3 regions of the Mesorhizobium sp. M0140 genome follow, and region 2 is predicted to be linked to each of the others. Evidence: predicted binding sites of a transcription regulator. Region 2 holds the regulator's gene; each other region holds the start of a gene.

Region 1 (9,991 bases), on a different contig from region 2:
CAGAGCTGGAGAGCGGCCTCGCCGGCTGGAGGACGAAGCATCTGATTCTGGCAGCGGATATTGCCACTGAAGTCCGGGATAGCGTATCGGCGCCTGACCGCGCTGATACGGTCGTCTCCATTCTCGTCGACCAGTCCGGATCGATGCGCGGCCAGAAAATGCTGTACGCGGCTGCTTCAGTCGACATTGCACAGGAGTTTCTGCGGACACTCGGCATAAAGGTCGATATCCTTGGGTTCACCACGCGCAATTGGCGCGGTGGGGAATCGCGGCGCATCTGGAATGAAGATGGCCGGCCCAAAAATCCGGGAAGGCTGAACGACCTGCTGCACATTATCTACCGGCAGGCCGACGACAGCCGTCAGAGCAGTTTGGGTCATGTTCTCAAGCCGATGTTACGGCCGGACCTTCCCAAGGAGAACATCGACGGCGAAGCCATCGAGTGGGCCGTTGGGCGTCTGCGAGAACGACCCGAGGCCCGTAAGGTTCTGCTTGTTGTCTCAGACGGAGCACCCGTTGACGACGCCACGCTGCTGGCAAATGGAGCGCACTATCTCCAAGACCATATTTTGCAGGTGATTGGGCAGGTTGAGGCAGCCGGAGATATCGAATTGCTGGCCGTTGGTCTGGGCTTTGCCGTCGACCGATACTACCGGACGTCGGCGCATTGCGAGGCGCCCGACGAGCTTGCCGGGACGGTGTTGTCCCTCTTGCGGGACCATTTGATCGCTAAACGGGACAGTAAAGTCGAGTTGAGCTGACAAGGCTGCACCCCGCCTTTCGTACCCCAGCGTTGCAGGTCCGCTACGTTGGGAGATTGCTGCCGCCAGAAAACTGCTTGCAATTAAAAACCAGTTTGATACAAAACAACTGCTTGCAAAATACAACTGGTTATCGAGGAGGCTCGCATGTCCAAACTTCGCGTCAACGCTTTCACCCTGTCGCTCGACGGCTATGGCGCCGGTCCCGATCAGGATCTGCAAAATCCTCTTGGCGTCGGTGGGGAATCCTTGCACAAGTGGTTTGTCGACACCCGCACTTTCCGTGAGATGGTGCTCGGACAAGATGGCGGCACCACCGATATCAACGAGGCGTTCGCGGCGCGCAGTTTCGAGAATGTCGGCGCATGGATCCTCGGCCGCAACATGTTCGGGCCGATCCGCGGCGAATGGCCCGATGACAGCTGGAAAGGCTGGTGGGGCGATAACCCTCCCTACCATGTGCCGGTTTTCGTGTTGACCCATCACAAGCGCGAACCGATCGTCATGGAGGGCGGCACGACCTTCTATTTCATCACCGAGGGCATCCACTCAGCGCTTGAACAGGCAAAAGCAGCGGCTGATGGCAAGGACGTGCGCGTCGGCGGCGGCGTCGCCACAATCCGGCAATACCTCCAGGAGAAGCTGATCGACGAGATGCATCTGGCGATCGCGCCGGTGCTGCTCGGTACGGGCGAGAACCTTTTTGCCGGCCTAGACATGATCAAGCTCGGCTATGTCTGCAGCGAGCAGGTTGCGACGCCGCTCGCCACGCACGTCACCGTCAAGCGGGCTTAGGTGGAGAGCCAATCTCCCCCCACGTGGGGGAGATGGCCGGCAGGCCAGAGGGGGCGCTGTCCCTCCAGCGCTTCAATCCATAGCGGCTTTGCCTTTGGCCTGTTTTCGACAGGCTGTGGAGAGGCTGGCGATCCTGCACGCCCCCCTCTTGCCCTGCCGGGCATCTCCCCCACAAGGAGGGAGATTGCAGCTTCGTCTATCTCAGTACTTCTCCGGCACGTAGAGCTCACGCGGCAACGTCTGGCGCTCGTATTCGGGATTGAACACACGCTCCGGCAGCGTGATCTCCTCGTGCGGGACCTCTTCATACGGCATCTGCTTGAGCAGATGGCCGATGCAGTTCAGCCGCGCGCGCTTCTTGTCGTTGCCCTCGACGATGAACCAGGGCGCTTCCGAGATGTTGGTGCGGGCGAAGGTCTCTTCCTTGGCCTTGGTGTATTGCTCCCAGCGCACGCGCGACTGCAGGTCCATCGGCGACAGTTTCCACTGCTTCATCGGATCATGGATGCGCATCAGGAAGCGCATCTGCTGTTCCTCGTCGGTGATCGAGAACCAGTATTTGACCACGGTAATGCCCGAGCGGACCAGCATGCGCTCGAACTCCGGCACGTCGTGAAAGAATTCTTCGACCTGATCGGGCTGGGCAAAACCCATCACCCGCTCGACGCCCGAGCGGTTGTACCATGAGCGGTCGAACAGCACGATCTCGCCGCCGGCCGGCAGATGCGGGACATAGCGCTGGAAATACCATTGCGACTTTTCGCGCTCGGTCGGCGCCGGCAGTGCCACGACACGGCAGATGCGCGGATTGAGCCGCTGGGTGATGCGCTTGATGACGCCGCCCTTGCCGGCCGAGTCGCGTCCCTCGAAGATCACCACCAGCTTCTTCTTGTGGTAGGCGACCCAGGACTGCAGCTTGATCAATTCGGACTGCAGGCTGATCAGGTCGCGAAAATATTGCATGCGATCGATCGAAGGCGGATGCGAATTCTTGTAGATCCTGGCGATCTCCATCGACAGCGCCGGCTCCGACATTTCGAGCTCATAGTCTTCGTCGAGCGTGTCGGCGAGTTCGGCTTCAAGCCAATCCCTGGCCGCAGAATTCTGTTTTAGCTCGGCCATTATCGGCTGCTCCACTTGCAAGCTCTGTCGATCGGCGCCCCAAACTCCCGGCTTACAGCCCGGAACGGCAACGCCTGAGCCGACTTCAATATAGGCCCGCAATGACGGTTTTATTGCAGCCTGACCTGATCGCCATCACTGCAAAAACCCGCGAGGCATGATCGATCCGCCGCCCTGGCATGGAGACATACCGCGCAAATTGTCCTACAAATAGCAGCCACATTCGGGCGCCCTTCCCAACCCCTTCTCAATGCAATCGCGAGGACCGACATGGAATACCGCACTCTCGGCCGTTCCGGCCTGAAAGTATCGACGCTGACCATGGGCACCATGACTTTCGGCGGCGCCGGCGCATTTTCGGCTGTCGGCAAGACCGACCTCGACGAGGCGCGCCGGATGATCGATCTCTGCATCGACGCCGGCATCAATGTCATCGACACTGCCAACGTCTATTCGAACGGCATTTCCGAAGAAATCATCGGCGAAGCGCTCGGCGGCAAGCGCAAGGGCGACGTGCTGATCGCCTCCAAGGCACGGATGCGGATCGGCAAAGGTCCCAACGATGAAGGCCTGTCGCGCCATCACCTGATCCGCGAATGCGAGAAGAGCCTGAAGCGGCTCAGGACAGACGTCATCGACATCTATTTCCTGCACGAGTGGGATGGTGTGACACCGCTGGAGGAAACCATCGCCGCGCTCGACACGCTGGTTGCCCAGGGCAAGATCCGCTATGTCGGCTGCTCGAACTATTCCGGCTGGCAGGTGATGAAGGCGCTCGGCGTCAGCGACAGCCATCATCAGCCGCGCTTCGTCACGCAGCAGATCCACTACACGCTGGAAGCGCGCGAAGCGGAGTACGAACTGCTGCCGATTTCCGTCGACCAGGGGTTGGGCGTTCTGGTCTGGAGCCCGCTTGCCGGCGGATTGCTGTCCGGCAAATACCGCCGCGACAGCCCCACCGCCCGCCAGCTTGCCGGCTGGTCCGAACCGCCGATCCGCGACGAGGACCGGCTGTGGCGGATCGTCGATGTGCTTGTCGAGATCGGCGCGCAGCGCGGCGTGTCGGCAGCGCAGGTGGCGCTGGCCTGGCTGCTTGGCCGGGCGGCCGTCAGTTCGCTGGTGATCGGCGGCAGGACGGAAACGCAGTTCCGGGACAACATCGCGGCGGCAAGCCTGGTGCTTTCCGGCGAGGAGCGCGAGCGCCTCGACGCGGTCAGCCGGCCGCCCTTGCTCTATCCCTACTGGCACCAGCAATTGACGGCAAAGGACCGGTTTGGCGCCGCCGATCTGGTGATTGACCGAAGCGGCATCTGATCGGCAAATCGACGGCGATAGGTATCGGCCGCCGCAATGATGAGCCTGGCCCCTTCATTGCAACGCGCATCTTGCAAGCCTGGCCATCATCGACGCACTATCGCTTCAGCTGTTGTGTTTGACGGCTAATGCTCCTAGGCAGGACCAGAGCCGCGAGGCAGTGAAAAGGAGCCGATATGGCGCGACCACCAAATTACGATCAGGAACGCAAGGAACGCGACCGCCAGAAGGCGGCCAAGAAGGCCGAGAAGCTGGCAGCCAAGGTTGCAGCGAGGGAACGTTCGAAGCCCGAAGACGAGACTGAAGCCGAAACCGAAACGGCAAAGTGACGGCAAACGGCCCGCAGATGCGGGCCGCGCCTCAATTCGGATTGCCGCCCCGGATGTCGCCTTGTGTCAGGCCGGCGCCTTGTCGCTGACGAACACGTCCACTTCGCGTGCTGCCGCGATGAAGGCGCGCCTGGCGTTCATCGCCGGCTTGTCGCCGGCGAGTGCGTCATGGCAGGCCTGCAGGGCCGCGCGATGCTTGGGGCTGCGCTTGCCGGGCCAGCTGTTGAGGAGGTAGTCGGAAGCCTCACGCGCCGTGCGCAAGAGCTGAGTGCTTCCCGCCGCGACTGACTTCACAGTCACAGGTGTTTCAAATCGGTTGTTTTCCATGGCCGCTCCTTACGCCATCGGCGTCTGCGAAGCGAGGCGAAAGTGCGCATACGTCCAGACGCCGCTTTGCGCTCCTTCATCCACTCTTAAGCAGCAACGACGGCAAAGCCTCTGGCGCGAAGACCGCGCCGATCGTTGGCGAGCGACGTCACCAGCCGGTCGCGGCTGCTGACGATGTGGACCGAGAGCAGGCGCGCGGCTTCATCGGCGTCGCCAAGGCGCGTGGCCGCCAGAATGGCGCGATGTTCAGCCCAGGCGCGGGCAAGGGCCGCTTCGTCGCGAACCTCCAGCCAGCGCGCCCGCGACAGGCGCGTCATGGCATCGCGCACCGCCCTAAACAGGAATTCATTGCCCGACAGACGCGCCAGTTCGATGTGAAAATCCATGCCGACGCGATGCCATTCCTCGCGCGGCGTGTCGTTGTCGCAGGACTCGAGCATCGCCTCGATGACATCGACGGCGCTCCGGTCCGCCAGGCTGCATGTCAGGCGAAGCGCCGCAACCTCGACCGCCTCCCTGTAGACGGCGATCTGCTCGAGTTCAGCCAGATTGATCGGCGACACCGTCCAGCCACGTCCGTCCCTGCCGACCAGGCCCTCGGTCTCAAGCCGCAGCAGTGCTGCCCTGACCGGGGTTCGCGACGCGCCGAAGCGGCTCTCGATCCAGCGCTCGGTCAGCTTCTCGCCGGGACCGATCTCGAGGCCCAGGATCATTTGCCGAAGCTGTTTCTCGACGCTCTGCATCTGCGACATTTTTGCTCCCGGTTTCCGATGGCTTCCGACCGTTGACGACGATCACATTTGAGGTTGCATTGACAGCGGCCAAGCTTGCGTCCATGACGTGAACCATCTTGGTATCCCAAATTGGTATCCGCAGCAACCATCGATAAAAGAGTTGCTGGGACAGGACATATGACATGCAGCAGAGCACGCCCCCGGCAACCGACAGCACCTACAACATCCACTGGCGGCGCAACCTGTTCGTGTGCTTTGCCGGCTCGTTCTCGACGCTTGTCGCCATGACGCTGCTTTTGCCATTCCTGCCGCTCTATATCGAGCAGCTGGGTGCCGAGGGCCACGCGGCGATCGTGCAATGGTCAGGGATCGCCTATGGCGCGACGTTCTTCGCTGCGGCGCTGGTGGCGCCGCTCTGGGGACGTCTCGGTGACCGCTACGGCCGCAAGGTGATGCTGGTTCGCGCCAGCTTTGGCATGGCCATATGCATGTCGCTGACCGGCATGGTGCAGACGGTCTGGCAACTGGTGCTGCTGCGGCTGCTGATCGGTTTTGCCGGCGGCTATTCCTCGGGGTCGACCATCCTCGTCGCCATGCAGACACCCAAGGAGCGTTCCGGCTGGGCGCTGGGCCTGCTGTCGGCCGGTATCACGGGCGGGGCTCTGGTCGGCCCGCTGGTTGGCGGCGCCCTGCCGCCGCTGATCGGCATCCGCGCCACCTTTCTCCTCTCCGGCGGCGTCATCTTCCTGGCGTTCCTGGCGACCACGTTTCTAATCAAGGAGAATCCCCGGCCGAAAACAGCAGACGCCGCGTCGAAGCAGAAGCAGAAAGGCGGCTGGGCACAAATCCCCGACAAGCGGCCTGTCGTCGCCATGCTGGCGACCGGCATGCTGTTGAGCTTCGCCACCATGTCGATCGAGCCGATCATCACCGTCTATGTGCAGCAGTTGATTGCGGACCAAAGCCGCGTCACGATGATATCAGGCGTCGTCATGTCGGCGGCGGCCCTTGGCGCCATCCTGTCGGCCTCGCGCCTCGGCAAGCTCGCCGACCGCGTCGGCCACTGGAACGTCATCATCGGCGCACTTGCCGTCTCGGCGCTGCTGCTGATCCCGCAGGCCTTCGTCACACAAAGCTGGCAACTCATCGGCCTGCGCTTCCTGATGGGCTTGGCGCTGGGCGGTCTGTTGCCCTGCATCACCAGCGTGATCCGCCACAATGTTCCCGATGGCGTCGGCGGGAATGTGCTCGGGTTGTCGATTTCCGCCCAGTATGTCGGGCAAGTCGCCGGCCCCTTGCTGGGCGGCTTTGCCAGTGGTCATTTCGGCATGCGCTCGGTGTTTCTGGGCACATCCGTCTTGATGGGCGGGGGCGCGGTGTATAACTGGCTGGCGCAATCACGCCGCGCGCAGGACATGCTCGCCAACCCCGGCAAGCCCTGACCGAGTCAGGCATATCCCTCGGATGCCACGGAGCCACGGACATGAGCACGGCCGAGCAATTTTCCGGCGCCAGCAGCCGTATCCTCGTGCTGGCCAGCGGCCTCTGCGGCGCGGCGGGTGTGGCGCTGTCGGCCGCGGCGGCGCATCTGGGTGGCGCCTTCGTCGGCACCGCGGCATCGTTCCTGCTGATGCACGCGCCGGTCTTCCTTGCCGCCGGACTGCTTGGCGCAAACCGGATCCTGCGCATCGCCAGCCTGATCCTGCTGGTTGGGCTTCTGCTTTTCTGCGGCGATCTGCTAGCCCGCGATTTCATCGGGTCGCGACTGTTCCCGCTGTCGGCGCCGATCGGCGGCACCCTGCTCATCGCCGGCTGGCTGGCGATCGCTGCCTCGGCACTGGTGCGCGCACGTTCCTGAACGCCTCTGGGCGCCCTGCCCGATAAACAGACCTCCGCCTGTCAAACGTCGTTTGCCGGGCCGTTAGTTCTGCCGGGGCTCGGGCTGGATGACCAATTCGCGATTGCGCCGCCGGAACCTTGCCAACCGACGCCGCTCCGGCCGTTCGGAAGCCGGCGCGATGCCCCAATAGTTGCGATAGATGTCTTCAAATAGATAGCTCACGGGATGCATGATGTGCACTCCTTCCAGTGTTTGAATCGATCCAATCGATGGGCACGAAAAACCGCCCCGCTCAGCTCCGCTTGCGCTCCACAAGGAACCGCAGCTCGCGGACCCATGGACCGGCTTTGCCACGACGCCTCTGCGTCGCGGTGTTCGACGAGATGCTCCAGTCGTTGCGGTAAATGTCTTCGAACAGAAAATTGACGGGATGCATGACACAACTCCCTGCTTGATGTTGAATCGATCCAATCCTGACGACCGGCATTCCCTTGGATCGATTCAAACATAGGCCTTATCGAGGCTTCGATCAAGTCAAAATTTGAACCGATCCAACGAAAGTGTTAGATGGGAAGAATTCAGGAGACGAAGATGGCGCCACTTATCTCTGCAAAGACAAGACCGGTCCGGTTGGCGGACATCGCCAAGGCAGCCGGCGTATCGCACGGCACCGCGTCCAACGTGTTCGCCCGTCCGGAGATCGTGCGCGAGGAGGTCCGCGAGCGGGTCAAGGCGGCAGCCGAGGCCATGGGATATGGCGGCCCCGATCCCAAGGGCCGGCTGCTGCGCGCCGGCAAGGTCAATGCCATCGGTGTCGCGACCGCGGAACCCCTCTCCTATTTCTTCGACGACCCCTTTGCCCGGGTGATGATGGCCAGCATCTCGCAGGCTTGCGACGCGACCGGTGCGGGGATTTCGCTGGTCTCCGCAGCCAACAACGAACAGCTTGCCTGGAACATACAGAGTGCGCTGGTCGACGGTTTCATCGTCTTTTGCGTCGATGGCGGTTCAAGGCTGGTCGAACTGGCGCGTGAACGCAAACTCCCCTTTGTCGCGCTCGATCTCGATTCGGACGACGACGACGCCGTTGCAGCGATCGGCGTCGACAACATCGCCGGGGCTGGCCTGGCGGCCCGCCACCTGACCGAACTCGGACATCGCCGCTTTGCCGTGCTTGCCCTGCCCGTCGCGGACTCCGGCTTCGGCCCCACCACAAGGGAGCAGATGGAGAAGGCCCTCTATTCCGGGACGCGCGACCGCCTGCGTGGCTATTTCGCGGAACTCTCCCGCGTCGACATCGACGTCGAGCGTGTGCCGATCTACGAAACCGTCAATGACGAGGAAAGCGTGCGGGCCGGCCTCGATCATATTTTCGCCGGCGCCGAGACCCCGACCGCCATCCTGGCTATGTCAGACAGGATGGCCTTGCATGCATTGGACTGGCTGCGGCAGCGTGGCGTCACGGTACCCGGCGACGTTTCGATCGTCGGCTTCGACGGTGTTCCGGAAGGAGCGGTTTCCAGTCCGCCGCTGACCACGATCGTCCAGCCGATCGCCGAGATGGGCCGTCTTGCCGTCAAGGCGATCCTTGAAAATGATGGCTCATTCAGCCGGCAATCGCTGCCGGTCCAACTCGTGGTGCGAGCTTCATCCGGCCCCTCGCCCGCCTAAGCTCAACGGCCCATTCTTGTCGCCATGGTCGGCATCGCGAAGGATGCAGCATGGACGGGCGGTGCGGCGTGAGCCGGCCTGCTTTTGGCGGACCAGCCAAGTCCCGAAAGCCATTCGAGATAGTAGGCAAGCGCGAACTGCATGACGATGCCGGCCGATATCAACAGGCTGTCATAGGCAAATCCGCCCGGATTGATCAGCTTCAGCACCTGCGCCGCCATCGCGAGCACCGTGCCGGCAATGAAAACCGGCAACGATCGTTTGCCCAATATGGCAAGCGGATGATCGCGCCCGGTGCGAAACAGGTTCGAGATGGCGGGGAATGCCACGATCAGGTAGCTCACCGCCAATATATGCAGCAGCCTCGGCAGCGACAGAAATGTCTTGTCGAAGCCGGTCAGCACCGGAGGCAGGCCCAACCAGGAGATATGCCCCCAAAGCGGGCTGTGCACCCAGACCAGCGCGGTTGCGGTGTAGGCCAAGGCAGCGCCAACCAGCCAGCGATTGACCGGGATGATGCCGCCGCGACGCACATGCAGCGTGCCTGCCAGGCCGATGTTGAAAAGGAACTGCCACGACAACGGGTTGAGAAACCAGAAGCCGGGCTCGGGATAGTTGGGCGGAGCAATTTGATAAACCCCCGCGACCAGCCACAGGGCGCCGGAGGCGACCAGTGCCGAGACCGGCCGATAGCTGACAATGAGCAGGAACACCGGCGTCAGCAAGAGCAGCACCGCATAGACGGGCAGTATGTTGTTGTAGCCGAGTTGGTGGCCGAGCGTCACGATGCCGATCAGCACCTGCGGCGTATTCTTGATCAACGGCTCGATGTTGATCATCGTCAGAAGCTCCGGCCGCCTGACGAACACTGCCGCCGCGCAGAAGATGGCCATCACCACCATGGTGGTGACGATGTGGGCGGCATAGAGGACACCGGCGCGGCGCCACATCTTCAACGTTGCCAGCAGCCGGTTACCAGGTTGGAATTTCCTGCCATAGGCAAGTGCGACCGAGATGCCGGAGATCAGTACGAAGACTTCCGCCGCATCGGAAAAGCCGAAATTCTTGTAGGTCAGATACTCGAAGGCGGTACCTGGC
Region 2 (9,991 bases):
TACCGGAGCCCAGCCTAGAAGCTATCCGCATGATGCGGAAACACAAAAGTCTTTGAGAAAACGCCGCGGCTTTTGGGCCGCGGCGTTGAGAATGCAGGCACAAGCCAGCTTTTAGTTGCAGGCCGCGACGGTGCCGGCAGCGACGCCCGTGCAGACTTCTTCCTTCTTGATCCAGCCAGCGTCGATGACGAGGTTGAGATTGTCCTTGGTGATGGCAATCGGGGTCAGGAACAGCGACTTGACGGTGTTGCCGCCCGGCGTCGTGAAGTCCTTGGCGCCGGCAATGTCGCCGGTCTTCTTGCCGTCTGCGAGCTGCGAAGCGATCTCGGCGGCGGTCTTGCCGAGCTCACGCGCGTCCTTCCATACCGAAACGGTCTGCGTGCCGAGCGCGATACGGTTCAGCGCGGCGTGGTCGCCGTCCTGACCCGAGACCGGCACTGTGCCGGCAAGGCCTTGCGCCGTCAGCGCCGCGACGACGCCACCGGCGGTGCCGTCATTGGCCGCGACCACCGCGTCGACCTTGTTGTCGTTGGCGGTCAGGAACTGTTCCATGTTCTTCTGGGCGTTGGCGGGCAGCCAGCCATCCGTGTAGGCTTCGCCGACATTCTTGATCTTGCCGCTGTCGATGGCTTCCTTGAGCACTTCCATCGAGCCCGAGAACAGGAAGTCGGCATTGGGATCGGCACCGGAGCCCTTGATGAAGACGTAGTTGCCTTCCGGCTTGACCTTGAACACTTCGCGGGCCTGCATGCGGCCGACTTCCTTGTTGTCGAAGGTCAGATAGAAGACGTCCTTGTTTTCGATCAACCGGTCATAGCCGACGACCGGAATGCCTTCGTCCAGCGCCTTCTGCACCGCAGGGCCGATGGCCGAGGCGTCCTGCGCCAGGATGATCAGCGAATTGGCGCCCTGCGAAATCAGGCTTTCGACATCGGTGAGCTGCTTGCCGGGATTGGACTGCGCATCGGCGGAGATGTACTTGTCGCCGGCGGCCTCGATCGCCGTCTTCATGGCGGCCTCGTCGGTCTTCCAACGCTCTTCCTGGAAATTGGACCACGAAACGCCGACGACCTTGTCCTTCGCCTGCGCGACAGACGCGAGCGTCAGCGACATGGCGGCACCCGCCAGGATGGCGGCTGTGAATCTTTTCATATTATCCTCCCTGCGCCGCGTATGGCGCGACCAAACTGACCCGAGGGCCGGCACAGAAGCCCTATTTTTTCGAGCCTCGAAAAAACACTGGGCCAACGTCCGAACGCTGTCAACATCGATTCTGATGGATTTTGATGTCATTTCGAGTTTTTTTCGAGTCTCGGAATAAATAAATGACAGGGCGTGCAGCTTCTGCCAGTATTTACCTGCGTCACCGACAGCGTTCCAGGGCAGGAAGAACCGCGGCGACCGGGAGGACGTGAAAGAACATGTCGGTCGGAATCCGCCACGACGATCTGCGTCGCCGCAACCGGGCGATGGTAATTGCGGCCGTGCGCCAGGCCGGACAACCGTCCCGCACCGAAATCGCCGCGACCACAAGCCTCAGCCATTCGACCATCTCGGCGATTTCCTCCGACTTGATCGTCGAAGGCATCCTGACCGAAAGCAAGCCGAGCGAGGCCGGCTCGCTCAAACGCGGCCGGCCGCAGGTCGGCCTCAGTCTCAATCCGGAAGCGGCCGCGGTAATGACCGTAGTGCTGTCGCTGAACTTCCTCTCCGTCGCCGTCATCGACTATGCCGGCCAGGTAGTATCCGAGGAACAGCGCCGGCTGGACACGCTGACGATGTCGCGCGAGTCGCTGATCGGTGAATGCGCGGCAATCGTGCGCCGCCGCCTGGCAGATCCCGACCTGGACGTGCGCAGCATCGCCCGCATCGCGCTGGCGATCCAGGGCATTACCGACACCCGTGCCCGCGCCATGCTGTGGTCGCCGATCACGCCGCACACCGATATCGCCTTCGCTGACATATTCGAAGACGCGTTCGGCATCCCCGCCATAATGGAGAACGACTGCAACATGATGGCGGTGGCGCTGCGCTGGCGCGACCCCGATCGTTACCGCGACGATTTCATCGCTATCCTTTTGTCGCACGGCATCGGCATGGGCCTGGTGCTGAAGGGCGAATTGTTCACCGGCACCCATTCCTCGGGCGGCGAATTCGGCCACATGATCCATCGGCCGAACGGCGCGCTCTGCCGCTGCGGACGGCGCGGCTGCGTCGAAGCCTATGCGGGCAATTACGCCATCTGGCGCAACGCCAGGCAGATGGGCGAGGATGCAGAACCCGTCGCCGATGTCAGCGACGCCGACATGCGCGCCCTGGCTGCCGCGGCCCGCGAAGGTGACGGACCCGAACGGGAAGCCTATCGCAAGGCTGGCGAAGCGCTCGGCTACGGCCTCGGCAGCCTGTTCGCGCTGATCGATCCGGCGCCCGTTGCCATGGTCGGCGTCAGCGCGGCCGCCTTCGACCTGATAGAGCCGGCACTGCGCGAGGCGATTGCCCAGACCGCCGGTGGCCAGCACTCAAAATCGATTTCCTTCGACACCGAGCCGAACGAACTGCCACTGATCCGCGAAGGCTGCGCCATGCGGGCACTGATCTTCGTCGATCAAGAGATTTTTGCGCCGGGCGTGCAGGCGAGAGGGAGCGCCGGAAAGAGCGTGGCGTGAGGACCAGGGTCAAAATTGCGCGGTCCGCAACATCTACCGCTCCTTGAAAGCGCGCGCGAAGGAATCGCGCATCGGCCGTACGAGATACTCGAAGAAAGTCCGTTCGCCGGTGCTGATGAACGCTTCTACCGGCATTCCAGGGTAAAGCTGCTCCGCTTTCACGCCGGGCGGCAAGTTGGCGGCAATCTTCAGCTTGGCGCGGAAATAGGGTTCATGCGTAGCCTGATCGATAAGCCGATCTGCGGAAACCTGTGTCACCATGGCTGAAATCTCAGGGGTGAGCCGCATGTTCAACGCTGATAGTCGCAGTCTTGCCGGCTGGCCGACACGAACCTGGTCAATGTCTTTCGGCGGCAGCCGTGCATCGACGATCAAGCCCGATGCCGTAGGCAGAATCTCCATGATCTTCTCGCCGGGGGCAATCACGCTGCCCTTGGAATTGTAGGTGGACGATACCACGATGCCCGCCGCCGGCGCCTTGATCGTCGTCCGCCGCAGCACTGCCTCGGATGCCCGCATCTGTTCGTCAATGTCAGCCAGCGAAGAACGTACCTCGTCGAGTTTCGTCAGGGCTTCCTCCACGCGTTGCGTGGTCAGGCGCTCTATCTGCTCCTGGGCTTCGACGATCTGGGTGTTGGCCGATGCAAGATTTGCCTCCAGCGCCCCTGCCTGCCCGACGAGATCGGCCTCGCTACGCAAAAGCTGTGAATATTCAGTGCGATTGGTGAGGCCCTTGTCCAAAAGGCTGGTCTTGATGCCGAGTTCTTTCTTCACGACTTCGGCCTGTTGCTCAATGGCCTGTTTCTGGGCCTGCAATCCGACAACAGACTGGCGATGCATGGCAACCCGTTGCCTGAGGATCGATTGTTCCGATCGAAATCGGGCGAGCCTGGCGTTGAATTCCTTCTGCTGTTCTTGAACCAGGACCTCGAAATTGTGTTGGAACGGTGCCGGCGCAGCCTCTGTGATTGGCGCAAGCCGATCCAACCCGTCGCGTTCCGCCTCCAGCCGCGAGGCGCTGGCCTTCAACGCGATCGACTGTCTCGTCAGCCGGTTGAGTTCGGCTTGCGCGGCTGTTCGATCCAGCAGGATCAGTTCCTGGGCCTGTTGCACCCGATCACCCTCATGGACGAGCAACTCTTGGATGATGCCGCCCTCGGGATGCTGGATGAGGATGTTCCCGCCTGTCGCCGAGATTGTGCCTTGCGTGATGACCGCGCCGGACAACGGTGCACTGACCGCCCAATAGCCAAAGCAACCCATCAATATCGCCATTGCCGCGTATCCGGCGAATGCCACCCGGCGAATGTCGGTGCGTGCTGTGCCTTCCCGGACGAGGCTCTGTGCTGTCATCTTCTACGATCCAAAGCGGACACTATGAGGGGTGCCGCGGTTCGTCGTTGCAAAAGACCCTGTCACCGCCATGCTGCGCTGTGGGGCAAGGCCGATGCCGGCGATTGGCTGCCGCATCACGTCGCCGCTTGGACCGAAGGCTTCGATCACTCCGCTGCGTAGAAGCATCACGCGGTCGCAGGCTGCGGCGACCGAAGGGCGGTGCGTTATCACGATTGTCGTAACGCCCGCCGCTTTCGCGGCGGCAAGCACTTCTTCGAGCGCGGCTTCGCCGCTGCCGTCGAGATGGGTACTGGGCTCATCCAGAACGAGAACATGCGGATTGCCGTAAAAAGCGCGCGCCAGCCCGATCCTTTGGCGTTCGCCGCCCGACAGTGTTCTGTCCGACGAACCTATTCTGGTCTGATAGCCGTCTCGCTGCTCCAGTATCAGCTCATGCGCCCGGGCATTCTTTGCTGCCTCGACGATAGAGGCGTCATTCGCATCGGGTTCAAAGCGGGCGACATTTTCCGCGATCGATCCGGGAAAGAGCTCCACCTCCTGAGCGAGATATCCGATATGCCGGCCAAGCTGCTTCTCGTCCCAGGTTCTGAGATCGGCGCCATCAATCCTGACGCAGCCGCTGGTTGCCTGAATCGCACCGACAAGTAATCTTGCCAGGGTGGACTTGCCGGCTCCGCTCGGACCTATTATCGCCACCGCTTCGCCTGCGCCGATGCGGAAGTTCAGTCTCTTGATGATGGGTTCGGTGCCGGGTGTGGCGTTCGGCGCGACAAAGATGAGGCCCTGCACGACAATTTCGCCGGACGGGTCCGGCAAGGTCAGTTTTTGCGCATGCGCCGGATGGGCGGAAAACGCCTTGTCCAAACGCTTCCACGATCGTCTGGCGTCGACGATCTGCCGCCATGACCCGATCAGTTGGTCGAGCGGCTGCAGCGCACGGGACGACACCAGGGAAGACGCGAAGATCATGCCGGCCGTCATCTTCCCTTGCAGCACGAGCCATGCTCCGACACCCAGTATTGCTAGCTGAAGCATCATGCGTACGGCTCGCGACGTTCCACTGAAAATCGCGTTGGCCATCGACGAACGGTCATGCAGGACTAGCGCCTCCGCCACGTGCCTTCCCCACACTCGCGCGGCGTTTTGGATCATGCCCATGGCGCGCAGCGTCTCTGCATTCCGGGCAAAGGCCTGCTCCGACAGGCTGGCAACAGCCGAGCGTTCCGCCGACAAGGCATCATTCTTGCCGATGGCAAACTGATTTGCCACGACCAGCGCAAGCAACAGACCAGATCCCGCCAGCGTAAGCCAGAACAGCAAAGGATGGATGAGGTACAGCAGGGCGAGGAAGAACGGAGCAAACGGCAGGTCGAACAAGACCGCCGCGCCACGTGACCTGATGAAGGCGCATACCGAGGCAAGGTCGCGCAGTGGAGGCAGGGCTGCTCCCCCGGCGTACTTAGCCTCCAGCGAGACGGCGAATGTCCTCGCGCCCAGTCTGTTGTCGACAATGGCTGCAACGCGCTGCGTGTAAACGGAGCGGACCGCATCGAGGAGACCGAGAAAGGCGAGTGCGAGAACCGCGATAGCAGAGAGGTAAAGAAGCGTCTCGACGCTGGAGGAAGGCAGGACGCGGTCATAGACCTGCAACAGATAAAGGGGGATCACCAATAGCAGGATGTTGATGAGGAACGAAAAAACACCGACATCGGCGATGGCGCGCCTCAAGACTGCCCGCAGATCAGACCGTGCAATCATTCCCGCGCTCCTAACGGCTCATGGCCCCAACATAAGGGCGTCGCTTAGACCGAATGGTCGCCGGCGATGTCCAAGGGGTGGTGCTGCAGGTCGTCCAGCGTATAGGCGCGGATGTAGTCGATCTTCATCTCCGCTGGCGTAGCCAGATGGTCAGGAGGCTGGCCGGCAATGCCGCCCACCGCGAGATTGGCCAGCATATACATGGGATCGTGCATGTCGGCCGGCGTCGCTGCTTGAGCGACCTTTACACCATCGTAGGTCCAGACAAGCTCATCCTTCGTCCAGAGCAGGCCATAGGTGTGGAAACCGTCGGTATCCGCAACGTTCACCGTTGACGAAACCTTCGTGTGCGCTCCCGTCTCATTGGAATGCGCCGTCATGTAGAGCGTGTTCGGGTCCTGGCCGCGCGTTTCGACAACGTCCAGCTCCGGCGGCCACGATCCGTCCTCCGGAAGCAGCCAGAACGCCGGCCAGGCTCCGGCTGTTTCAGGAAGATCCGCCCGCATTTCGAAATAGCCGTAGGTTTGCGAGAAGGTGTCGTGGGTCGTCAGGATCCCCGAGGTGTATTCGTAGTTGTTGATCAGAGGCTTGATGTCCTCCGGCGCCTGCGCGGCGGTGATGGTGAGGACGCCGTTCTCAACGCTGAACGGATGGACCGAACTCGTCGGGCCATAATTGGCGTCGATATACCACTGCAACTCACCATTGCTGCTCAACGTGCTGCCGTTCGGCGCTCCCCACCAGAAATTGGAATTCCAGGTGCCGTCCTGCCCGTCCCGAAGGCTCAGCGTGTTGAAATCGTCGGAGAAGGACAGCGTCATTGCGGACTTGTCTATCGGAAGTTCGAACTGGGTGGGCTGCAGCTTGTCGATGGTCGTATTCTTGAACACCAGGATTTCGTCGGATCCGAGGTTCAGCATCACGTTCGATTCCACTTGGACCATCTGTGAACGGACGGCATCGAACGAAGTGAAATCGTAGCCGTTAAGGCGGAGCGCATCGGTCGCACCGAAATCGAAGATAAGATCGCTTCCATTACCTTTGGAGATGGCGAAAGTATCGGCGCCATCGCCGCCGATCAGGACATCATTTCCCTTGCCGCCATCCAGCGTCTGGTGACCTGACCCGCCCTTGATGATGTTGTCCAACGCATTTCCGAACGCAAATCGGTTGGTGCCGGTAACGACGAGGTTCTCGAAATTGTCAGGGAGCTTGTAGCTCATCCATGTGTCGATCGTGTCGATCCCTGCCCCAGGATCCTCGACCACCTTGTTGTTGGTGGAATAGAGATGATAGTAGTCGTCGCCGGCGCCACCGTGGATCGTGACAGTGACGCCGGTGTCTCCCCAGAAGGAGTCGTTGCCGGAGGTGCCATGCAGTTCCGGTCCAGACCCGGTGGCCGAGAACCAATGAGTGGAAGCGCCGGTGTAGGCAAGAGGGATGCCTTTGGCGTTTAAGACCGTGCTCATCAGAAATCCTTCCTCATGGTGTCCGACCTGGTCAAAGGTCCGGCGACCGCTCCCAAAGCAACGCTGCAAGGAACGAGATCGTTCCACGGAATCGTCATTCGATCCGAGACCGCAATAATCGGAAGGCGGATAATGAATAAGGAGGTGATGGCTCAATGTAAATTGAAGCAATTTAGTAAAATCGTATATTTATGCAGAACACACGTCGTTTAACGAACGTATATCTAAGTTAACTCAAATTTATTCTTGCATGGCTTTCTGGTCGGAGTCTGCGGGCAAGATGGCGACGTACCGCCAAGAGCGGTCATCCTCATCAGGTTTCGAATGACCGCATTTGGGCCAAAGCGTCACGTGCTCGCTCCCCATCGATGAGACGAGTGCAACATTCCACTCTTCGCGGCTGTTGGCGACCACGTGCTAATCGAGTTTTCCCGGTCACGATCTATCGGGACGGAACAGCCACCTAGTCTTCCCTGATCGCGTAACCCGCCCCACGGATGGTGCGGATGACATCAGGCATGCGGCCGTTGTTGACCGCCTTGCGCAGCCGGCCGACGTGCACGTCGACAGTGCGTTCGTCGATGTAAATCGTCTCGCCCCAGACATTGTCGAGCAGCTGGCTGCGCGAGAACACGCGGCCGGGGTGGCGCATCATGAATTCGAGCAGGCGGAATTCGGTCGGCCCGAGCCGGATCTCGCTCTTCTTGCGATAGACCCGGTGCGACTCGCGATCGAGCACGATGTCGCCGACCTTTAGCACGCTGGACAGCACTTCCGGCTTGGCCCGGCGCAGCAGCGCCTTGACCCTGGCCATGAACTCCGGCGTCGAGAACGGCTTGACCAGATAGTCGTCGGCGCCGGTCGACAGGCCGCGCACGCGGTCGCTTTCCTCGCCTCGCGCGGTCAGCATGATGATCGGCAGCCGCTCGGTCTCTGGGCGCATTCGCAGGCGCCGGCAGAGTTCGATGCCGGAAACCGCCGGCACCATCCAGTCGAGCACGAGAAGGTCGGGAACGTTCTCCTGCAGCCGGATTTCGGCCTCGTCGCCGCGCGTCACCACCTCGACCTGGTAACCTTCGGATTCAAGATTGTAGCGGAGCAGCACGCCTAGCGGCTCCTCATCCTCCACCACCATGATGCGTGGTGCGATCATCGGCTGGTCACCCCTGTTATGCCGCTGGCGCGGACATTGCCGTCTCGTCCTGCTTCGGACGATTGGCTGGCAGCTGCGTGCCGGTCAAAACATAGTAGGCATTTTCGGCGATGTTGGTCACGTGGTCGCCGATCCGCTCGAGGTTCTTGGCGCAGAACAACAGGTGCGTGCACGCCGTGATGTTGCGGGGATCTTCCATCATGTAGGTCAGCAGCTCGCGGAACACCGAGGTGTATTTGACGTCGATGCGTTCGTCATTGTTTCTGAGCGTGGCAAGCGCTGCCGGGTCGGCGGCGGCGTACTCGTCGACGACCCCCTGCACCTGGATCAGCACCAGTTGCGCCATCGCGTCGATCGAATGCGAAAGGTCGTGCGGCGTGACACTCAGCCCGACAGTGCCGACGCGCTTGGCGATGTTCTTGGCAAGGTCGCCGATGCGCTCAAGGTCGCCGGCCATGCGGATCGAACCGACCACCGCACGCAGATCGTTGGCCATTGGCTGGCGCTTGGCGATCAGCGTGATGGCGCGATCGTCCAGCTCGCGCTGGCGTGCATCCATGATGGCATCATCGGAAACCACGCGCTGCGCCAGCGCATTGTCCGAATTGAGCAAAGCCCTGGTCGAGCCACTGACCATCGAGCGGGCGAGATCGCCCATGTCGCGGATCAGCTGGCTGATCTGCTCCAGATCCTCATCGAAAGATGCGACGGTATGTTCACCCATGATCTTCGTCCCTCGTATGCCTGAGCTCAGCCGAACCGGCCGGTGATGTAGTCCTGGGTGCGTTTGTCGTCGGGGGTGGTGAACATCTTGTCGGTGGCGCCCTCCTCGACCAGATAGCCTAGATGGAACATCGCGGTGCGCTGCGACACGCGCGCTGCCTGCTGCATCGAATGGGTGACGATGACGATGGTATAGTTCTGACGCAGTTCGTCGATCAGTTCCTCGACGCGAGCGGTGGCGATCGGGTCGAGCGCCGAACACGGTTCGTCCATCAGGATCACCTCGGGTGACACGGCGATGGCGCGTGCAATGCACAGACGCTGCTGCTGGCCACCGGAAAGACCCGTGCCAGGTTCTTGCAAACGGTCCTTGACCTCGTTCCAGATCGCCGCCTTCTTCAGGCTCGACTCTACGATCTGGTCCATGTCGGCCTTGCGCTTGGCCAATCCGTGGATGCGCGGACCATAGGCAACGTTCTCGTAGATCGATTTGGGGAACGGATTGGGTTTCTGGAACACCATGCCGACGCGCGCCCTGAGTTCGACGACATCGATGTTCTTGTCGTAGATGTCTTCTTCGTCGAGCGTTATCTTGCCGGTTACCCGTGCTGAATCGATGGTGTCGTTCATGCGGTTGAGGCAGCGCAGGAAGGTGGACTTGCCGCAGCCGGAGGGGCCGATCAGCGCCGTCACCTGGTTCAGGCGGACGTCGAGATCGACGTCGAACAGCGCCTGCTTCTCGCCATAGAACACGCCGACCTTGTCGCCGCGCATTTTGATTACTTCGTTCGACTTCATCTTGTCGCCCACTGCGTTTTCAAGGGACTGTTCGGTCATGATGTTCATACCAAGATGCCTTTTTTCTA
Region 3 (9,991 bases), on a different contig from region 2:
CTTTCCGGGACGCAGCCGCTGAAGTGAACGCGCCTCTCGAACCGTAATCCGATTTACGCTAAGCTTTCCGGGCTTTGCCTCTATCCTCGTCCGTGGATTTGCTCCGGGAGGTCGTGATGGAAAATGTTCGGAACCTGACCCCGGCGCCTGGGCCGACATCCGGCATTATCGCTTGCGGCGTCTACACGGCCGGGCGCCGCATCGCCGACATTCCCATCGAGGAAGCCGGCGAATGGGCAAAGAAATCCGGTCATGTCGTCTGGATCGGCCTATTGGAGCCCGACCGTAACCTGTTGCTGCGCGTCCAGGCGCAATTTCACCTGCATGAGCTGGCAATCGAGGATGCCGAGCACCCGCACCAGCGGCCGAAGATCGAGCAATATGGCGACGCCTTGTTCATCGTCGCTCGCACCGCGCAGCTGATCGACGGTCGGGTCACCTTCGGCGAGACCCATTTGTTTGTTGGCTCAGGCTACATCGTCAGCGTCAGGCACGGTCCTTCGACGTCCTATGCCGCCGTTCGGCAGCACTGGGAAAGCTGCCCGCACTCGCTGGCCAAGGGTGAGGATTTCGTCCTTTACGCCATTCTCGATTTCATCGTCGACAATTACATGCCGGTGCTCGAGCAGATCGAGGACGAGGTCGAGGCGATCGAGGACAAGGTTCTGCTGAAGCCGATGACCGCTCCCGACATCGAACGGCTCTATATGCTGCGCCGCGATCTCCTACGCCTGCGCAATGCCGCGCTTCCGCTGGTCGAAGTCTGCCGACGGCTGACCAGCGCCGAGCTGCCGCAGATACACACCGCCATGCATCCGCTGTTCCGCGACGTCACCGATCACATCCGCACCGTCCAGGAGAAGATCGACAGTCTGCGCGAGGTGCTGGCGTTCGCTTTCGAGGCGAGCTTGCTGGTCGGCCAGAGTCAGGAAACCGCGAACACCAAGAAGCTCGCCTCCTGGGCCGCAATCCTGGCGGTGCCGACGGCGCTCGCCGGCATCTACGGCATGAACTTCAGCGACATGCCGGAACTGAAGATGGAATACGGCTATCCGGTGGTGCTGGGCGCTATCGTGCTGATCTGCACGTTTCTCTACTGGCGGTTCAGGAAGAACGGGTGGCTGTGAGGGTAGGCAGTAGGCAGTAGGCAGTAGGCAGTAGGCAGTAGGCAGTAGGCAGTAGGCCGTAGGCAGTAGGCAGTAGGGCAAGAAATTCAGAGCATATTGCCCCTACTGCCTACTGCCTACTGCCCAATCCCTAACTATCGGCTCCGCCGCCGCTCCGATGCCGGCTGGAATGCCACGCGGGCGTGGTACTTGCAGTACGGACCGGTTTCGGCGGCATCGTTGCCGCAGAAATGGAAGTCCTCTGAAAGCGGATCGCCGTTCGGCCATTTGCAGGTCCGCTCGGTCAGCTCGACCAGCTGCAGATGCCGCGAGATCGGCAGCACGACATTCTCAACCGGACGGATATAATGGCGCGCCACCGGTTCGGCGTCGAACTGTGTCTGCAAGGCCGTCGCGCCGATCGATGTCGTGACATGGCGTGCCGTGGTTGCAGCGCGTGATACCGATTTCTGGACGGTCGATCCTTGTGCCGCCTTTTTCTGGCGTGCCGGCGTGGCGGTCGAGCGACCGCGGCCCGAGAGTTTCAGCCGATGCACCTTCCCGATGACCGCATTGCGGCTGACCCCTCCAAGCTGCGCAGCAATCTGGCTTGCGCTCAGACCCTCCGACCACAGTTTTCTCAAGAGTTCTACCCGCTCGTCAGTCCAGTTCATGAGACCGCGCTCCTCTAAGCGTGCGGCAATCGGAATCCTTCTCCCGACCCGGCAACATTTGCCGGGGCAGACACCACATATATCTGGTGATTAGGTCCGCCGCACGAAATCTAGTTATTTCTCGACTACAACTACTCTATGCGCTGACTCGGTGACAAGAGTCCCAAGTGCAACACGAATCGGTTTTTTCGGTTTTCCCCAACTTGCCCGGTCGCTTATGAGCCGGCGTCCCGTCAGGGGGCTTGCCGCGCGCCACTACGCGACGTTTTCGTTGACTTCATGGCCGAAAAACGGGATAAGCCGCACAGGCCGCCGCTTTGGCGGCTTTTTTGATTTTCCGGTACCGGAGACGCATATAATGAGCGGTTCGGCGCTTTACGAGACCTTTGCTCGCGCACCCCTGGCCTTCGACCACGGGGAAGGCACATGGCTGATTACCGACAAGGGCGAGCGATATCTCGACTTTGCCGGCGGCATCGCCGTCAATTCGCTGGGCCACAGCCATCCGCATCTGGTCGCCGCACTCACCGAGCAGGCAGCCAAGCTGTGGCATGTCTCCAACCTCTACGAGATCCCCGGGCAGAGCCGGCTTGGCGAGCGGCTGGCCGACGCCACCTTCGCCGACAAGGTGTTCTTCACCAATTCCGGCGCCGAGGCGCTGGAATGCGCGATCAAGACGGCGCGCCGCTGCCAGTTCGTCAACGGACACCCCGAGCGCTTCCGCGTCATCACCTTCGAAGGTGCCTTCCATGGCCGCACGCTGGCGACCATCGCGGCCGGCGGCCAGTACAAATATCTCGAGGGCTTCGGCCCCAAGGTCGAAGGTTTCGATCAGGTCAGTTTCGACGACATCGACGCCGCCGAAAAGGCGATCACGCCGGAGACGGCCGCCATCCTGATCGAGCCGGTGCAGGGCGAGGGCGGTATCCGTCCGGTGCCGACGCAATCGCTGAAGCGGCTCAGGCAATTGTGCGAACAGCACGGCCTGCTGTTGATCTTCGACGAGGTCCAGTGCGGCATCGGCCGCACCGGCAAGCTGTTTGCGCATGAATGGTCAGGTGTAACGCCAGACATCATGGCGATCGCCAAGGGCATTGGCGGCGGCTTCCCGATGGGTGCCTGCCTTGCCACGGATGAAGCGGCCGTCGGCATGACCGCTGGCGTGCATGGCACCACGTTCGGCGGCAACCCGCTGGCCATGGCAGTCGGCAACGCCGTGCTCGACGTCGTGCTGGAAGACGGCTTCCTCGAAGATGTCCAGCGCAAGGCGCTGCTCATGAAGCAGGGGCTGGCGTCGGTCGCCGACGAGTTTCCCGAAATCATCGAGGACATCAGGGGTGCCGGGCTGATGCTCGGCCTCAAATGCGCCATGCCCAACACCAAGGTGAACATGGCCTTGCGCGACCAGCACCTGCTGGCGGTTCCGGCCGGCGACAACGTCATTCGCCTGTTGCCGCCGCTCACCGTCACCGACGCCGAGATCCATGACGCGCTCAACCGCATTCGCGCCGGCGCCAAGGGCCTGGCGGAGGCGATCGCTTCCGCCGCGGCGAAGTAATCCCGGAACCATTGCTGATGTCAGTTCGCCATTTCACCGATCTTTCCGCCGTTTCCGAAGGCGATTTGCGCTTCATGCTGGACGATGCGGTGGTGCGAAAGGCGCGCCTCAAGGCCGGCGAGCGCACCAAACCGCTCGAAGGCAAGGTGCTGGCGATGATCTTCGACAAGCCGTCGACGCGCACACGCGTCTCCTTCGACGTCGGCATGCGGCAGCTCGGCGGCGAGACCATCATGCTGACCGGCACCGAGATGCAGCTCGGCCGTTCCGAGACCATCGCCGACACCGCCAAGGTGCTGTCGCGCTATGTCGATGCGATCATGATCCGCACCACCTCGCATGAGCGACTGCTGGAGCTGACCGAGAACGCCACCGTGCCAGTGATCAACGGACTGACCGACGACACCCATCCCTGCCAGCTGATGGCCGATATCATGACCTTCGAGGAGCATCGCGGTCCGGTCGCGGGCAAGACCATCGCCTGGACCGGCGACGGCAACAATGTGCTGCATTCCTTGCTCGAGGCCTCGGCCCGGTTCCGCTTCAACCTCAACGTCGCCGTTCCCGAAGGCAGCGAGCCGGCGCGGAAGCATATCGACTGGTCGCAGGCGCATGGCGGCAAGCTGCACTTCACCCGCTCGCCCGAGGAAGCCGTCGACCAGGCCGACTGCATCGTCACCGATTGCTGGGTGTCGATGGGCCAGGAGCATCGCGCCCGCGGCCACAATGTGTTCTCGCCCTACCAGGTCAATGCCAAGCTGATGGCCAGGGCCAAGCCGGACGCGCTGTTCATGCACTGCCTGCCGGCGCATCGCGGCGAGGAAGTGACAGACGAGGTCATCGACGGACCGCATTCGGTGGTCTTCGACGAGGCCGAGAACCGGCTCCATGCCCAGAAGGCCGTGCTGGCCTGGTGCCTCGGCGCTTGATCTCCGGAGGTGTGATGCCTATCTGCGGGCCATCACGCAAAAACAGCGCGTTTCGACGCATGCGCCCCGGAGGGCGGCATGGCCGCGCCCCGGAGCTTTGTCATGTTGGAAACCTATCAAGTGACTGAACATCACCCCAAACTCGGCGAATTCGGCTATGCCGGCGACGATCACGTCGTGCCGTTCGAGGTCGGCCCTCTCGATGTGCGAGGCCGCACGGTCCAACTCGGGCCGATGCTGGACGCCATCCTCAGCCGCCACGATTATCCCGAGCCGGTCGCCCGCCTGCTGGCGGAGGCCTGTGTGCTGACCGTGCTGCTCGGCACTTCGCTGAAGTTCGAGGGCAAATTCATCCTGCAGACCCGCACCGACGGGCCTGTCGACATGCTGGTCGCGGATTTTTCCACGCCCTCGGCATTGCGCGCCTATGCGCGTTTCGATGCCGACCGGCTGGAAGCGCTGGTCGCGGCCGGCGAAACCTCCCAGCAGACGCTGCTCGGCAGCGGCGTGCTGGCGCTGACCATCGACCAGGGCGCTCACACGCAGCGCTATCAGGGCATCGTCCAGCTCGACGGCGAGACGCTGGAGGATGCTGCGCGCACCTATTTTCGTCAGTCGGAGCAGATCCCGACGGATCTCAGGCTGTCGGTGGCCAAGCTTTTGACGCCCGGTCCCGGCGGCGCCCGCGAGCAGTGGCGCGCCGGTGGTATCCTGGCGCAGTTCCTGCCGCAGTCGCCCGAGCGCATGCGCGTCCCGGACCTGCCGGGTGGCGATGGCGATCCGCGCGAGGAGATCCACGATCCGGCCGACAATTCCTGGCAGGAGTTGCTGGCGCTGCTCGGTACGATCGAGCCGACCGAACTGATCGACCCGACGATCGGCGCCGAGCGGCTGCTCTACAGGCTGTTCCACGAGCATGGCGTGCGCGTCTTCGGCGGCGTTCCGGTCGCCGACCAGTGCTCGTGCTCCAAGGACAAGATCCGCGGCATCCTCGAGGGTTTTTCCGCGCAGGAGATCAAGGACAGTACAGAGGACGGCGGCATCCACGTCGCCTGCGAATTCTGCTCGAAGCAATATGACTTCGATCCGGCGGAATTTGCGGCCCAGTAGAGAAAAAACCACGCCTCACCGGCCGCGGAGCGGCCGGTGAGGCGAAATCAATTCACCGTCCGCCGCGTCCCTGGCAGGTCCAGCGAAAACGCCGGAATGGCGATGTCGAACGTCTCGCCCCGCTTGTTGCGCATCGTGTAGTGCCCGACCATGATGCCGGATGGTGTCGAGAGCGGGCAACCGGACGTGTACTGGTAGCTGTCGCCGGGATTGAGTTCGGGCTGGTCGCCGACCACGCCGGGGCCACGCACTTCCTCGACCCGGCCGGTGCCGTCGGTGATGTGCCAATAGCGCGACAGAAGCTGCACGAAATCGTCCGACTGATTGTCGATCGTTATCTGATAGCCCCAGACATAGCGGTTCTCCGAGGGATCCGAACGGTCCTCCAGATAGAACGGCCTGACCTGCACTTCGATGTTGCGCGTGACGGCGCTATACATAAGCGGCTCCAAAACAATCTAGAGCATGATCCTGAAAAGTGGGAACCGGTTTTCAGAAAAGATCATGCTCAAAGAAACAGAGATAGAGCCCCATCCCGGTTCAATCGGGATGGAACAGGCTCTAGGTCGAACTTTCGGCGCTCCACGCGGGCTGGTCAACGGTGCGCGTCCTGTCATTGCGGACGGAACCGCAGGTGGCGGCAAAGAATGTCATTTAAGTGACACATGACAATGATGGTGTGCGCCGACCAGTGCCGCGCGACTCGGGCGCTCTGTCGAATTGTTGAATCGGTCGTCATGCCAGCCAGATTGTTCTGGCGGACCGGTTTTCCTGGAGTGACCGGATCTCGATGGAACTCACTCTCATAGCCGCCACGCTTTCAACTGCCCTCATTCTCTCAAATCTCGCCAGCATCGTGCTCGCCGCTTCGCGTCTGAAACGGCGCCGCGCCATTGCCGCGCCGGCCGGCAAGCCACGGCCGGTGTCGATCGTCGTGCCGTCGCGCGGCGTCGAGCCGTTCACGCAGGAGACGCTGGAGCGCGCCTTCTCGCTCGACTGGCCGCGCTACGAGTTGATTTTCTGCGTCGCCCATGCCGACGATCCGGTGGTCAAATTGATAAACAGGACGATCGTCCGGTTTTCGAAAGTGCCGGCCCGGCTGCTTGTCGGCGACGACCGCATCAGCGCCAATCCGAAACTCAACAATTGCGTCAAGGGCTGGGAGGCGGCGCGGCACGACTGGGTCGTCCTGGCCGATTCCAACGTGCTGATGCCGAGGGACTACGTCCAGCATCTGATGGCTGCCTGGCGGCCCGGCACCGGCCTTGTCTGCTCGACGCCGATTGGCTCGCGGCCGGCCGGCTTCTGGGCCGAGGTCGAATGCGCTTTCCTCAACACGCTGCAGGCGCGCTGGCAATACGCCGGCGATGCGCTCGGCCTTGGCTTTGCCCAGGGCAAGAGCATGCTCTGGAACAAGCCGATGCTCGACGCCAATGGCGGCATCCGCGCGCTGGCCGCCGAGATCGCGGAGGATGCCGCCGCGACCAAGCTGGTGAACGGTCTCGGCCTGCGCGTCAATCTCGTCGCCGCCCCCTTCGAGCAGCCGCTTGGCCGGCGCTCTTTTGACGAGATCTGGTCGCGTCAGGCCCGTTGGGCGCGCCTGCGCCGCGTCACTTTCCCGCTGTTCTTCGCACCCGAAATCCTGACCGGCGCCGTGGTGCCGCTGGTGCTTGCGCTGATTGCCGCGGCCAGTGCCGGCTTCAGCCTCTGGGCAACCGCCCTTGCAGTGCTGGTAGCCTTCTACCTTCCCGAGTGCGCGCTGGCCTGGTCCAAGGGCTGGTACCTGTCGCCACGCATGGTGGCCGCGATCATGATGCGCGACCTGATCCTGCCAGCGCTGTGGGCGCGCGGCTGGCTTGGCGGCGCCGTCGACTGGCGCGGCAACGCGATGACCATCGGCACCAAGACGGCCGAACTGGAGGAGACGCCGTCCGGCGCCTGAAGGTCCTACCTGGCCTTCAGCGCCTGCGCGATGTCCTCAAGCAGATCGTCGGTGTCTTCCAGCCCGACCGACAGCCGGAGCGTGCCCGGCCCGATGCCGAGCTCGGCGCGCGCCTCGTCGCTCAGATTCTTGTGCGTCGTCGTCGCCGGGTGGGTGATCAGGCTCTTGGCATCGCCGAGATTGTTGGAGATCAAGACGATGTCGAGCGCGTTCTGCAAGGCGAAGGCCGCCTGCTTGCCGCCCTTGACGTCCAGGCAGATCAGCGTCGAGCCGCCCGACATCTGCTTCTTGACGATATCGGCCTGCGGGTGGTCGGCGCGGCCGGGATAGATGACGCGGGCGATTTCCGGCCGTTCGGCCAGGAAATCCGCGATCCTGCCCGCGCTTTCCGTCTGCTGGCGCACGCGCAGCGGCAGTGTTTCCAGGCCTTTCAGCAGCGTCCAGGCGTTGAAGGGCGACAGGCTTGGGCCGGTATGGCGGAAATAATCGTGCAGGTTCTCGTCGATCCACTTCTTGTCCGACAGGATCACGCCGCCGAGACAGCGCCCCTGGCCGTCTATGTGCTTGGTCGCCGAATAGACGACGATATGGGCGCCGAGCTGCAAGGGCTTCTGCTGCAGGGGCGTGGCGAAGACATTGTCGACGATCAGCCTTGCGCCGATCGAATTGGCAAGCGAAGCGACAGCGGCGATATCGACCACTTCCAGCGTCGGATTGGTCGGGCTTTCCAGGAAGAACAGCTTGGTGTTCGGCTTGACCGCCTTTTCCCAATTGGCGATATCCGTGCCGTCGACCAGCGTCGCCTCGATGCCGTATCTCGGCGCCAGCGTCTCGACCACCCAGCGGCAGGATCCGAACAGCGCACGCGCCGCCACGATGTGGTCGCCGGCCTTGGCGCTGCACAGAAGGGCGGCCGTCACCGCGGCCATGCCGGAGGCGGTGGCGCGGGCATCTTCGGCGCCTTCGAGGGCGCACATGCGCTTCTCGAACATGTCGACGGTCGGATTGGCGTAGCGCGAATAGATGAAGCCTGGCTCCTCGCCCTTGAAACGGGCTTCGGCGGCCTGTGCCGTTTCGTAGACATAGCCCTGGGTCAGGTAAATCGCTTCCGACGTTTCGCCGAAACCGGAACGCAGCGTTCCGCTGTGCACGAGTGCCGTCTGAGGCTTCCAGTTGTGCTTCTTGGTGCTCATCGCTTTTCTTCCAGACACAAAAAAACCGGCCGCGAAAGTCGCAACCGGTCCATACGGCCTTGCGGCCCGACGGTCCTTTAGCGACTTGTTTAACGTGGCTGCAAGCCGACCGGCCAAATCACCACGGGATAACGACCCTTTAGACCCGCGCCACGCTTGCGTCAATTGCCGGCTTCATTAAGAGGTTTGTACCAAGCAGGTTCCGCAAAAGTGTTCCACGGTTTTGCGACCAGAACCTGCGACAAGAAAAACGTCTGACCTAGGAGTGGAGCCTTGCGGCAGACAGGCATTCTTCCCGATCAGGACATATCGGCGCTGTTCCAGTCCGGCGCGCTGAAGTCGGCGCGTGCGCTCGACGCCGACCAGATCCAGCCGGCCAGTCTCGATCTCAGGCTCGGCGACAAGGCCTGGCGGGTGCGGGCCTCCTTCCTGCCCGGCCCCAACCACAAGGTCTCGGAAAAGCTCGACCGGCTGCAGCTGCACGAGATCAATCTTGCCGAGGGCGCGGTGCTGGAGACCGGCTGCGTCTATATCGTGCCCTTGCTTGAAAGCCTGGCGCTGCCGGCGGGCATTTCGGCCTCGGCCAATCCGAAGAGCTCGACCGGGCGGCTCGACATCTTTACCCGGGTCATGACCGATCGCGGCCACGAGTTCGACAAGATCGCTGCCGGCTATCACGGCCCGCTCTTTCTGGAAGTCAGCCCGCGCACCTTCCCGATCGTCGTGCGCACCGGCTCGCGCCTGTCGCAGATACGCTTCCGCACCGGCAATGCGCTGCTCTCGGAAGCCGAGCTGCACGAGCTGCATCGCGCGCAGACGCTGGTCGCCACCGAGCCGCCGAACATTTCCGGCGGCGGCATCGCGCTGTCGATCGACCTCAACGGCGATCAGAACGGTCTGGTCGGCTACCGCGGCAAGCATCACACCGGCCTCGTCGATGTCGACAAGCGCGGGGCCCAGGAAGTCGTCGACTTCTGGGAGCCGATCCACAAGAGCGGCGCCGGCGAACTGGTGCTCGATCCCGACGAGTTCTACATCCTCGTCAGCCAGGAGGCGGTGCACGTACCGCCGCTCTACGCCGCCGAGATGACGCCCTTCGATCCGCTGGTCGGAGAGTTCCGCGTCCACTATGCCGGCTTCTTCGATCCGGGCTTTGGCCATTCCGCGTCCGGTGGTACCGGCAGCCGGGCGGTGCTGGAAGTGCGCAGCCACGAAGTGCCGTTCATTCTCGACCATGGCCAGATCGTCGGCCGGCTGGTCTACGAGCACATGCTGAAGCGGCCGCAGGCGCTCTACGGCACCGATCTCGGCTCCAACTATCAGGCGCAGGGCCTGAAGCTGTCCAAGCATTTCCGCGCCGCGCGCTGAGCGCCGCCGTCAGGCAAAATACTTGCCTGTACCGGCTCGCCATGCTTGGCTGCCTTGTTGGTAGTCAAGATGCCGGCGTTCAAGGGGAACCAAGAAAATGCAGATTTCGAA

What was found. Region 2 encodes PhoB, which activates phosphate uptake and scavenging genes when phosphate is short. Its sites were predicted from a motif close to TGTCATNNANCTGTCAT; they were not measured.
Region 1: a site for PhoB is predicted at 2,780-2,796, ahead of ppk2 (polyphosphate kinase 2). Genes of this name have one in related genera too.
Region 3: a site for PhoB is predicted at 6,026-6,042, ahead of NKJ37_RS18600 (ceramide glucosyltransferase). Genes of this name have one in related genera too.

What each region holds. Positions count from the first base shown of each region.
Region 1 covers NZ_JAMYTM010000019.1:57,767-67,757, reverse strand. Annotated here, with positions in the region: gene NKJ37_RS19565 (cobaltochelatase CobT-related protein) at 1-761, shown strand, start outside; gene NKJ37_RS19560 (dihydrofolate reductase family protein) at 909-1,556, shown strand; gene ppk2 (polyphosphate kinase 2) at 1,758-2,678, opposite strand; gene NKJ37_RS19550 (aldo/keto reductase) at 2,949-3,992, shown strand; gene NKJ37_RS19545 (hypothetical protein) at 4,169-4,321, shown strand; gene NKJ37_RS19540 (DUF982 domain-containing protein) at 4,388-4,621, opposite strand; gene NKJ37_RS19535 (GntR family transcriptional regulator) at 4,735-5,400, opposite strand; gene NKJ37_RS19530 (multidrug efflux MFS transporter) at 5,565-6,824, shown strand; gene NKJ37_RS19525 (DUF423 domain-containing protein) at 6,866-7,240, shown strand; gene NKJ37_RS19520 (hypothetical protein) at 7,515-7,658, opposite strand; gene NKJ37_RS19515 (LacI family DNA-binding transcriptional regulator) at 7,814-8,893, shown strand; gene NKJ37_RS19510 (OpgC family protein) at 8,896-9,991, opposite strand, start outside.
Region 2 covers NZ_JAMYTM010000003.1:44,889-54,879, forward strand. Annotated here, with positions in the region: gene xylF (D-xylose ABC transporter substrate-binding protein) at 112-1,152, opposite strand; gene NKJ37_RS03920 (ROK family protein) at 1,422-2,666, shown strand; gene NKJ37_RS03925 (HlyD family type I secretion periplasmic adaptor subunit) at 2,700-4,019, opposite strand; gene NKJ37_RS03930 (type I secretion system permease/ATPase) at 4,023-5,780, opposite strand; gene eglC (endo-1,3-1,4-beta-glycanase EglC) at 5,825-7,249, opposite strand; gene phoB (phosphate regulon transcriptional regulator PhoB) at 7,713-8,402, opposite strand; gene phoU (phosphate signaling complex protein PhoU) at 8,419-9,126, opposite strand; gene pstB (phosphate ABC transporter ATP-binding protein PstB) at 9,153-9,971, opposite strand; gene pstA (phosphate ABC transporter permease PstA) at 9,989-9,991, opposite strand, start outside.
Region 3 covers NZ_JAMYTM010000017.1:133,559-143,549, reverse strand. Annotated here, with positions in the region: gene phoU (phosphate signaling complex protein PhoU) at 1-27, shown strand, start outside; gene NKJ37_RS18630 (magnesium and cobalt transport protein CorA) at 117-1,127, shown strand; gene NKJ37_RS18625 (GcrA family cell cycle regulator) at 1,262-1,780, opposite strand; gene NKJ37_RS18620 (aspartate aminotransferase family protein) at 2,139-3,338, shown strand; gene argF (ornithine carbamoyltransferase) at 3,356-4,267, shown strand; gene NKJ37_RS18610 (Hsp33 family molecular chaperone) at 4,346-5,377, shown strand; gene apaG (Co2+/Mg2+ efflux facilitator ApaG/CorD) at 5,425-5,817, opposite strand; gene NKJ37_RS18600 (ceramide glucosyltransferase) at 6,168-7,319, shown strand; gene NKJ37_RS18595 (O-succinylhomoserine sulfhydrylase) at 7,325-8,512, opposite strand; SAM riboswitch at 8,570-8,647, opposite strand; gene NKJ37_RS18590 (2'-deoxycytidine 5'-triphosphate deaminase) at 8,786-9,880, shown strand; gene NKJ37_RS18585 (ABC transporter substrate-binding protein) at 9,978-9,991, shown strand, end outside.